DNA from 2 places in the Arthrobacter sp. Y3224055 genome. Region 1 is predicted to be linked to the other one. Evidence: riboswitches for the same ligand, from Rfam matches in the RefSeq annotation. Region 1 holds a riboswitch; the other holds the start of a gene.

Evidence for each region. Region 1 has a riboswitch for S-adenosylmethionine ahead of AC5RTY_RS03035 (flavin reductase family protein). Riboswitches for the same ligand answer to the same signal wherever they lie in the genome.
Region 2: another riboswitch for S-adenosylmethionine. It lies ahead of AC5RTY_RS10695 (LLM class flavin-dependent oxidoreductase); the one in region 1 lies ahead of AC5RTY_RS03035 (flavin reductase family protein).

The regions. Positions count from the first base shown of each region.
Region 1 covers NZ_JBNHGB010000001.1:625,644-631,019, reverse strand. The annotation lists gene AC5RTY_RS03045 (alpha/beta hydrolase) at 1-166, shown strand, start outside; gene AC5RTY_RS03040 (aldo/keto reductase) at 303-1,292, shown strand; gene AC5RTY_RS03035 (flavin reductase family protein) at 1,344-1,850, opposite strand; SAM riboswitch class IV at 1,903-2,017, opposite strand; gene AC5RTY_RS03030 (prephenate dehydratase) at 2,181-3,050, opposite strand; gene AC5RTY_RS03025 (hypothetical protein) at 3,138-3,350, opposite strand; gene AC5RTY_RS03020 (amino acid ABC transporter ATP-binding protein) at 3,644-4,450, opposite strand; gene AC5RTY_RS03015 (amino acid ABC transporter permease) at 4,437-5,096, opposite strand; gene AC5RTY_RS03010 (amino acid ABC transporter substrate-binding protein) at 5,140-5,376, opposite strand, start outside.
Region 2 covers NZ_JBNHGB010000004.1:22,211-27,586, forward strand. The annotation lists gene AC5RTY_RS10685 (acyl-CoA dehydrogenase family protein) at 99-1,424, shown strand; gene AC5RTY_RS10690 (APC family permease) at 1,439-2,899, shown strand; SAM riboswitch class I at 2,972-3,061, shown strand; gene AC5RTY_RS10695 (LLM class flavin-dependent oxidoreductase) at 3,150-4,571, shown strand; gene AC5RTY_RS10700 (DUF1206 domain-containing protein) at 4,650-5,376, opposite strand, start outside.

The DNA.
Region 1 (5,376 bases):
GCTCGGGCTGGTCGAAGCGCTGCGGATCAAGGGCGCGGCCGTGGAGGAGTTCTTCCCCCACACGGAGGCCGGCCTAGGGCACCAGTTCCAGTTCAACCTGGAGTTGGAAGCGGCGTGGCAGGTGCTGGAGCGCAGCGTGGCGTTCCTCCGTCGCCACACCGGCTGATGCCACCCGAGTTGAATCGGCGCCCCGCTACGAGGGGTGTTCTTCGGTGTCTGCATCACCCGGGGCCGGCGCCGATGCCTCCCCCGGGCACCGCCGTCGTACGCTGGAAACCTGCCCAGCGAAGGGGGAACTATCAATGAACGACGCCGGCTCGCGCCTCATTTTCGGCTGCATGGGGTTGGGTGGGGGCTGGGGGAGCGGGCCGCTGGAAGCGGCCGATGTGGCGGCCGCGCACGCGGCCGTGGCGGCGGCGCTGGAGGCCGGGATCACGACCTTCGACCACGCCGACATCTACGCCCACGGCAAGGCCGAGGCCGCGTTCGGGCGGGTGCTGGCGGAAAGTCCCGAGCTGCGCGACTCGATCCGGCTGCAGGGCAAATGCGGCATCCGGCTGCCGGTCCCCGGCATGGTCGGGCACTACGACTCCTCGCGGGAAGCCATCCTGGCCCGCACCGACGAAAGCCTGCGCCGGCTGCACACCGATCACCTGGATACGCTGCTGATCCACCGGCCCGATCCGCTGACGCCGGCCGAGGAGATCGCCGCGGCGTTCAACGAGCTTCGGATGGCCGGGAAGGTACGCCGCCTTGGTGTCTCGAACATGTCCGGCGAACAGATGCGCTGGCTGCAGTCGGCGCTGGATGAACCGCTGGCGGTGAACCAGCTGGAAATGAGCCTGTACCGACGCGACTGGCTGGAGTCGGGGGTGCTGGTGAACCACCCGGAGGGACCGGGGATCAGCTTCCCGCACGGCACCTTGGAATACTGCGCCGCCCACGGGGTGGAGCTGCAGGCCTGGGGCGCGCTGGCCCAGGGCCGGTACAGCGGGCGTGCGGCAGCGGAGGCCGCGACACCGGATGCTTCCGCGCCCGCGGATGCCTCACCCCCGGCGGATCATGCAGCGGCAGCCCTGGTCACGGAACTTGCCCGGGACAAGGGGTGCCCGCCCGAGGCCGTGGTGCTGGGCTGGCTGCTGCGGCATCCGGCAGGCATCCGGCCGGTCGTCGGTACCAGCAGCCCGGACCGGATCCGGGCCTGTGCCGAGGCGGAAGCGGTTGGAGCATCGATGACCCGCGAGGAGTGGTACTCCCTGTGGGTGGCGGCCCGAGGCAGGCCGCTGCCTTAGCTGCCCCCGCCCGGCCCCGCCGGCTGCCGGCGGAAGCCGGGACCGTGGGTCCTAGACGAAGGCCGGCTGTTCCAACCGGCGGAACGCGGAATCGTGGAAGACCAGGGGCTCGTGGGTGCCGTCGTGCGTGGACAGTCCGTGCACCTGCAGCAGCACGACGTGGTGGTCCCCGGCCGGGACCTCCTGGTGCACCGAGCAGTCCAGCCAGAGCGCCGCGTCGTTGAGGAAAAGCGCGCCGTCGTCCGTGCCGTGCAGGCTCAGGCCGGCAAAGCGGTCACCGTTCCTGGACGCGATCTGGCGGCAGACGCCGTCGTGTCCGGTGCCGAGCACCGAGACGCCGATCCGGTTGGCCCGGCGGACCAGCGGCCAGGTCCGTGAGGTGTTTTGCACGGCGAACATCACCAGCGGCGGCTCGAGGGAGACGCCCACGGTGAACGAGGAGGCGACGATGCCCTGCGGCTCGCCGGCGACGGTCGCGCACAGCGCCGCGATGCCCGAGGGGAAGCGGCCGAAGGCGGAGCGCAACGTGTGGGGGGTCAGGTCATGGTGTAGCGACATGGCGTCCTTGGGGCTTGGGCGCATCCGCTGCGGCCGAGCTGCTGCGGGTGGATACGCGTACTTGCCTGCCGACATACCCGGCGGGCCGAATCATCACCTGGAGCACCCCGCTACGGTAGAGGGTTGCCGGCCAACCAGCCAGGGCTGTGAAGTTGGCGCTCTTGATTCGTCTCCACGCTAAGAGCGGGGAAGGGCCTGGGTCAAACGCCGGTAACAGTTCGTCAAATGCAGCGTTTTACTTCCGGGCGCCGCGAGGTGTCTGCTGCCCCGACGGGCGGCCGTGCGACGGCTGCTGCCCCGAAGGCTACTGTCCGACTGCTGGTCCCACGGCTACTGCGCGGCGGCGCCCGGGCGCACGGTCCGCTGCCGGAACGGATGCGCCGGGTAGACGCCCAGGATGCGGATTTCGGTGGTGAAGAAGTCCAGTTCCTCGAAGGCGTGGACCATGGCCGGATCGTCCGGGTGGCCTTCGACGTCCACCATGAACATGGTGGCGGCAAACTCGCCGCCCACCATGTAGCTCTCCAACCGGGTCATGTTGATGCCGTTGGTGGCGAAACCGCCCAGCGCCTTGTACAGCGCGGACGGCACGTTCCGCACGCGGAACACGAAGCTGGTTACGGCCGGACCGGGAAGTTCCTCGCGGGACGGGACCGGCCGGCGGTCGGCCAGCACCACGAACCGTGTGGTGTTCGTCGGATCGTCTTCGACCTTTTCCGCGAAAACCTCCAGACCGTAGAGTTCGGCGGCCATCGGCGGCGCCAGGGAGACCTTGGTCGGGTCGTTCCATTCGGCCACCTCCCGGGCCGAACCGGCGGTGTCGCCTGCGATGACCGGAGTGAGCCCGAGCCTGCGGATCAGCTTGCGGCACTGGCCCAAAGCATGGATGTGGCTGTGCACCTCCCGGGCCTGCTCCACGGTGGCCCCGCGTACGCCCAGCAGGCTGAAACGGATGGGCAGGAAGAATTCCTCCACGATCTGCAGGGTGGTCTTCGGCAGCAGGGCGTGGATGTCCGCCACCCGGCCGGCGATCGAGTTGTCGATGGGGATCATGGCCAGTTCCGCCTCGCCGCCGGTGACGGCAGCGAACGCATCCTCGAAGCTGGCACACGGCACCGCTTCCCAACCGGGGCGCACTTCCAGGCAAGCCATGTGGGAGTTCGAGCCGGGTTCACCTTGGTACGCAATCGCTGGAGCCATGGGCGAAATTATCCCACCGGGGCGGGCCGGCGCTTCATTCCGGGCAACCGGGCGGCGTCATATAACCGGGACCGGCCCGCCAACCGCTTAGTACAGATGCGATTCCTGGGTGATGCCGTAGGGCACGTCGTCGCTCAGCTCCACCGTAAACTGCCCGGGGCCGGTGCGAGTGACCAGGATGCCGCAATCGCCGTCGATGGCGGCGAGCTTTTGCAACTCTTCGACCGCAGCATTCAGGAGATCGTGCGCTTCGGAAGCCGTCTGTGCGGTCAACGACTTGGTAGCCAGGGAAGTGGCCATGGTTCTGCCTTTCGTGGCCGGAGGTTTCCGCGCAGGAGAAACGCGGGATGGAAGCTTCCGGCCGGAACGAGCCTGCCATGCGGAACGGTGCATGGAACTTTACATTCTGCCATCCCAGATGACATCAGATGAATTTCGCACCGGCGTGGCGTGCGCCACACCCGGCGCGGCGGTGTGGTGCTGGAAGCAGGTCAGGCGGGACCGCCGCGCGTGTTGGAAACCGGTCACGCGGGACCGCCGCGGATGCTGGAAGCGGTCGGGGGAGGGCGGGCCAGCCGGAAGTGAACCCGGTCCTAGAACGGGTTGAGCAGCCGGTGGACGAACTGCCGGGTGCGCTCCTCCCGCGGTTCGCGCAGCACCTGTTCGGGGTGTCCGCGTTCCACCACCACGCCGCCGTCCATGAACACCACTTCGCTGGCCACTTCACGGGCGAAGGCCAGCTCGTGGGTGACCAGGGCCATGGTCCAGCCCTCGTCAGCCAGTTCCTTGATCACGTGCAGCACGTCGCCCACCAGTTCAGGATCCAGTGCGGACGTGGGCTCGTCGAACAGCAGCAGCGAGGGTTTGAGCGCCAGCGCCCGGACAATGCCGACCCGCTGCTGCTGTCCGCCGGAGAGCTGATGCGGGTACTGGTCTTCCTTGCCGGAGAGCCCGACACGGTCCAGCAGCGACCTGGCCTCGCGCACCGCTTCGGCCTTGGACCGCTTCTGCACCTGGACCGGGCCCTCGATGATGTTCTGCAGCACGGTCATGTGCGGGAACAGGTTGTAGTGCTGGAACACCATGGCGCTGCGGTCGCGCAGGGCGGCGATCTGTTTTCGGTTCACCGGCGAACCGAAATTCACGGCCGGCCCGCCCGAAAAGGCGACCCGCCCGCCGTCGGGGATTTCCAAGCCGTTCAGGCAGCGCAGCACGGTGGTTTTGCCCGACCCGGAGGGTCCGATCAGGGCCAGTACCCCGCCCGTCTGGACGGAGAGGTCGATGGACTTGAGCACCTGGTTGCTGCCGAAGGACTTTCGCAGCCCCTCAACGGAGAGCACCGGCCCTGCGGCGGAGCCGGGCTGCGAAGCGGCGGCGGAGGGGGCGTCAGTGGGCGACATAGCGGTCCAGCCTCTTCTCCAGTCGGGACTGCCCGGCGGAGAGCACCAGGCAGAACACCCAGTAGACCGCCGCGGCCTCAATGTAGAGCAGCATGAACTCCTGGCTGAACGCCGCGATTTCCTGGGCGGCCCGGAACGCCTCAGTGACCAGGATCAGGGAAGCGAGGGAGGTGTCCTTGACCAGCGAGATGAAGGTATTGGACAGCGGCGGCACCGACACCCGCGCGGCCTGCGGCAGGATGATGCGGCGCAGGGTGGTGGTGCCGGCCATGCCGATGGTGTGGCCGGCTTCCCACTGGCCCTTGGGGACGGACAGAATCGCGGCGCGGATGATTTCGGCCGCATAGCCGCCCACGTTCAGGGAGAACGCGATGATGGCGCTCGGCCACGGTTCAAGCACCACGCCGATCGACGGCAGGCCGTAGAAGATCACGAACAGCTGGACGAGCAGCGGGGTGCCGCGGATCACCGACACGTAGGCGCGCGCGATGCCGGCCAGGATCCGGTTGCGGCTCAAGCGCATCAGGGCCACGACGAGCGCCAGCAGCAGGCCGATGGCGAAGCTGGCCAGCGAGAGGGGGATGGTGCCGGTCAGCCCGCCCTGGACTATAGGCCAGAGCGAACTGCCGACGAGCTCCCAGTCGATGTCCATACGGTTACGTTAGCGTCTCCCTTTGAAGCGGCCGGATTTACTTGCTGACGTCCGCGCCGAAGTACTTCTCGGAGATCTTTGCCAGCGTGCCGTCGGCGCGCAGCTCCTCCAGCGCCGTGTTGAAGGCCTCGACCAGGTCGTCGCTGCCCTTCTGGAAGGCGAAGGCGCTCTGCGTTTCCTCGTCCGTTTCGGCGGCTACCTTGATGTCCTTGTTGTCGTTGGTGGCCTGGTAGTCCAGGTAGGTCAGCTTGTCGTTGACCGTGGCGTCCACCCG
Region 2 (5,376 bases), on a different contig from region 1:
ATCACCGATGCCCCCAACCCCCGGGGGCCCTATCACCGATGCCCCAAACCCGGGCGCCCCACCTGACGCCCTCACGGCCGAACCTTCAGGAGAACACCATGACTGAAACACTCGACAAACTCACCACGGCCTTCGACGCCGCGGCCGCCAAATACCGTCCGATCTTCGCGCGCATCGCCGCCGGGGCGTTGAGCCGCGAGCTCACCCGCGAGCTGCCGTTTGAACAGATCGGCTGGCTGAAGGACGCCGGCTTCGGCGCGGCCCGGATCCCGTCCGAGATCGGCGGCGACGGGCTGGACTGGGAAGAGTTCACCCGACTCCTGATCGAGCTCGCCGCCGCGGACAGCAACATTCCGCAGGCGCTGCGTTCGCACATCGCCTTGGTGGAGGAAAACCTGTACCACCACGGGCGCACCTCGGACCGCAATGCGTGGCTGCGGCGCTTCGCATCCGGCGAGCTGGCCGGCAACGCCTGGACCGAACCGGGCGCCGGGGGAACCGCCACCGTGCTGTCCGAGACCGGCGGCAAACTGCTGCTGAACGGCCGCAAGTTCTACACCACCGGCACCATCTTCGCGGACTGGATCGATGTCACCGCCAAGCGCCCGGACGGCTCCGATGTCTCGGTGATCATTTCCACCAAGACGCCGGGCGTGGAAACCTTCGACGACTGGGACGGTTTCGGCCAGCGGCTCACCGGCAGCGGCACCACCGTGTTTACCGACGCGGTGGTGGACCCGGCCAACGTGTCCGCCTTCGCCGACCGCTTCCCGTACCAGACGGCGCTCTACCAGCACATCCTGCTGGTGACCCTGGCCGGCATCGCCCAGGCCGTCACCAGCGAAGCCGCAGAGAACGTGCGGGACCGCAAGCGGGTGTTCGGCCACGGAAACGCCCCGCTGGTCCGGCACGACGCGCAGGTCCTGCAAGTGGTCGGCGAAATCAGCGCCACATCCTATGCCGCGAAGGCAACCACCCTCGGCGTTGCCCGCAGCCTGGACCGCGTGTTCGCCTCGCGGCAGTCAGACGCCGACGCCGAGAAGGCGGCCAACATCGCCGTCGAACTGGAATCGGGCCGGGCGCAGATTGTGCTCAGCGCCTTGGTCCCGGACGCCGCAGGAGCCCTCTTCAACGCCCTCGGCGCCTCCTCCACCAGCACCGGCAAGGCACTGGACCGGCACTGGCGCAACGCCCGCACCGTGGCGACCCACAACCCGTTCATCTACAAGGCGCGGATCGTCGGTGACTGGGAAGTCAACGGCGCCGAGCCCCCGTACGTCTGGTCGATTGGCGAGGCCAATGCCGACGCCGCCCGTCAGCCACAGAGCGACGCCGCCATTCAGTCACACACCGAGGCCGCGCGTCAGCCACAGAGCGACGCCGCCCGTCCAGCCAGCCAAGCCACCCGCTCCGCGGCCCTCTAGGAAGAAGCCAAACCATGTCTGTATCCGTCAATAACCCAACCCTCGCCGCACCCAAGGCCGCCACGGCCGCCAATGCCGGTGCTCCGCGGCTCTCCGGCCGGCTGGGCGTCGCCAGCATCGTGCTCATCGTGCTGGCCGCCGCGTCGCCACTGGGCGTCATCGGCGGAACCGTCCCGCTGGCCATCGTCAGCGGCAACGGCGCTGGCCTTCCCTTCATCTACCTGTTGGCCATGGCCATCCTGCTGTTGTTTGCCGTCGGCTTCACCACAATGACACCGCACGTGCCAACGGCCGGCGCGTTCTTCAGCTACGTCGACAAAGGCCTCGGCCGCAGGGCGGGCTTGGGGGCGGCCTTCGTGGCCCTGCTCTCCTACCTCGCGCTGGAAGCCGGCGTCTACGGCCTGCTGGCGCCGGCCGTCGACGAAGTGGTGCGCGCCTACGGCGGGCCGGCACTGCCATGGTGGGCATGGGCCGCTGCCGCCCTGGCCGCCGTCGCCTGGCTGGGCCACCGCAACATCGAGCTCTCCGGCAAGGTGCTGGGGGTACTGCTGGTCGCCGAGGTGCTGATCGTGCTGGTTTTGGACGCTGCCGTAATTTTTGGCGGCGGCGGTCGCGAGGGCCTGTCCACCGGGTTCGTCACCCCGTCCACCGTGCTGTCCGGGGCGCCCGGCATCGCGCTGTTGTTCGCCATCCTGAGTTTCATTGGCTTCGAGGCCACCGCCGTGTTTCGCGACGAGGCACGGGACCCGGACAAGACGATCCCGCGCGCCACCTATGTAGCCCTCATCGTGGTGGGCGGCTTCTACGCGCTCTCCAGCTGGCTGCTGATCAGCGTGTGGGGCGACGAGGGCATCGTCCAAAAGGCCACGGACGCGCCCGGCACCTTGCTCTCGGAGACTACCGCGCTCTACCTCGGAACCGCGGGCAGCCACGTCATCCAGGTACTGCTGGCCAGCAGCCTGTTCGCCTGCATCCTGTCCCTGCACAACATCAGCTCACGCTATTTCTTCCAGATCGCCGGACAAGGCATTTTCCCCGCCAAGCTGGCCGGCACGCACACCCGGCACCACTCGCCACATCTGGCCTCGGCCGCTTCGACCGGAGTGGTGGCCCTGTTCCTGCTGGCCGCGGTGGTGGCCGGCTGGGACCCCATCGTGCAGTTCTACACCTGGTTTGCCGGTTTCGCCTCCCTGGGCGTGGTGGTGCTGATGACGGTCACCAGCATCGCGGTGCTGGTTTTCTTCCGCCGGCAGGGCGCACCGGCCCGCGACTGGAAGCGCTCGGTCGCCCCGGCTCTCGGACTCCTCGGGCTGCTGGCCATCCTGGGCCTGATCCTGCAGAACCTGCCCACCCTGGTCGGCAACAGTGTGCCGCTGGCGATCGCCGTCGTCGTCCTGATTCTTGTCTGCCTGGGGGCCGGAGCGGTGGCGGGATGGAAGCGTCCGCAGGCCAAAGCCGGCTCCGCCCCGGCGTAACGCGTCGTAATTCTTACCCCGCGTGACGCAGGACATTTCCCTCCGGGCGCCCGCGGGTGTCCAATGGAGGGGTACCCATCCAGAGCGGCCGAGAGACCTGGCTTGTTGACGCCGCAGCAACCCCCTCCCTGAGGAAGGTGCTACCGCCAGGACCGATGGAGAAGCTCGATCTCTCGTTGGTCTTCCGTTGGCAGCCGCATGCCCGACGGAGGGCCGGCGCGGGCTCTTCTCATCAGAAAAGGAGCCTGACATGACCGTAAACAACCCGCAGCCCAACCCCCGGCGCCAGATTCGTTTCAACGCCTTCGACATGAACTGCGTGGGCCACCAGTCGCCCGGACTGTGGCGCCACCCGCAGGACAAGTCCGCCAACTACAACACCATCGGCTACTGGACCCACCTGGCCAAGGTGCTGGAAAAGGGCCTGTTCGACGGCCTGTTCATCGCCGACGTGCTCGGCACCTACGACGTCTTCGGATCCTCCAACGAGACCACGCTGCGCGCCGGCACGCAGGTCCCGGTGAACGATCCGTTCATGCTGGTCTCGGCGATGGCCGCGGTGACCGAGAACCTCGGCTTCGGCGTCACCGCCGGCACCGCCTACGAGCACCCGTACCCGTTCGCCCGCCGCCTGGCCACGCTGGACCACCTGACCAACGGGCGGGTCGGCTGGAACGTGGTCACCGGTTACCTGCCCTCGGCGGCACGCAACATGGGCCAGGAAGACCAGTTGGAGCACGACGAGCGCTACAACCACGCGGACGAATACCTCGAGGTCATCTACAAGCTGCTCGAGGGCTCGTGGGAGGACGACGCCGTGGTCAAGGACGTCGAAACCGGCGTCTTCACCGACCCGGCGAAGGTCCACGAGATCCGGCACGAGGGCAAGTACTTCAAGGTTCCCGGCATCGCCATCACCGAGCCGAGCCCGCAGCGCACCCCGGTCATCTTCCAGGCCGGGGCCTCCAAGCGCGGCACCGAGTTCGCCGCCGAAAACGCCGAAGCAGTGTTCGTGACCTGCCCGACCAAGGAGATGCTGGCCGCATCCGTGAAGAAGATCCGCGACGCCGTGGAAGCGGCCGGGCGCCACCGCTACGACGTCCGCATCTACGCCATGCAGACCGTGGTGACCGGACCGGACACCGCCGCCGCGCAAGCCAAATTCGAGGACTACAAGTCCTACGCGGACATCAACGGGGCGCTGGCGCTGATCTCCGGCTGGATGGGCGTGGACCTGTCCACCTACGGCCCGGACGACGTGATCGGCGAAAACGTGAAGTCCAACGCCATCCAGTCCTCCGTGGAGACCTTCCAGAAGGCCTCCGGCGATAGCGGCAAGCCGTGGACCATCCGGCAGCTGGCCGAATGGGTCGGCGTCGGCGGTTTCGGCCCGATCACCGTCGGCTCCGGCGCGGAGGTGGCCGCCAAGCTCGTGGAGTGGGTCGACGAGACCGACGTGGACGGGTTCAACCTGGCCTACGCGATTACCCCGGGCACGTTCGAGGACATCGTGGAATTCGTCGTGCCGGAGCTGCAGAAGCTGGGCGCCTACCCCACGGAGTACGCGCCAGGGACCCTGCGCAACAAGCTCTTCGGCCGCGGCGACAAGCTGCCGGAAAACCACCGGGCCGCCGGCTTCCGCCTGCAGAACGCGCTCGCCCACCGAGCGTAGGCCACGGCAGAACCATCTGAACAACGACGGCGGTGCGCCTGGCCCACGGGGAGGCGCACCGCCGTCGTTCTCCGGTGCCTACATCTTCGCGTAGCGCGCCCGGGCGCCCATGTAGAGGCCGTAACAGATCAGGCCAACGGCGACGACGGCGAGTGCGGCCGGGCCGAAAGACTGGTCGCGCAGCGCCTTGAGCGCCCCGTCCAACCCCTTGACCTCCTGCGGGTCGTGCTGCACCGCGGCCACCGCCAGCAGCAGCCCCAGCACGAACAGTGCCAGCCCCTTGCCCGCATAACCCACGACGCCGGTCCACGTCACGGCGGTGCCGGTGCTGCCCCCGGGGAGCCGTTTGAGGTCGTCCAGGAACTTCTTCTTCAGGCCCTTGTACACGTAGAAAACGCCGGCGCCCATGATGACGGCGCCAATCAGGAACAGGACAACGGCACCGCCGGGCCACTGCATCAGCCTGGTGCTGGCGTCCTGGGAGCTCCGGCTGCTGTCGGCGCCGGAACCCAGCGCGAAGCTGCCGAACGACACCGCCACCACCGTGTACGCGAGGGCCAGTCCCACGGACTTCGCCCGGTAGCCCCACCTCTTCTTTGCCTCCCGGCCGCGGCCGCCGAACACCGCCTCGCTGATCTGCCACAAGGCCAGGGCGGCGGCGGCAAGCATGCCCGCCCAGAGCAGGAACATCCCGCCCGGAGTCTTCGCCAGGCTGGAGGCGGCCCCGGTCTGGTCCGCCTCGCCGCCTCCGCCGAAGGCGAGCCGGAGCGCGATAGCGCCGATCAGCACGTGCAGCAGGCCGCTG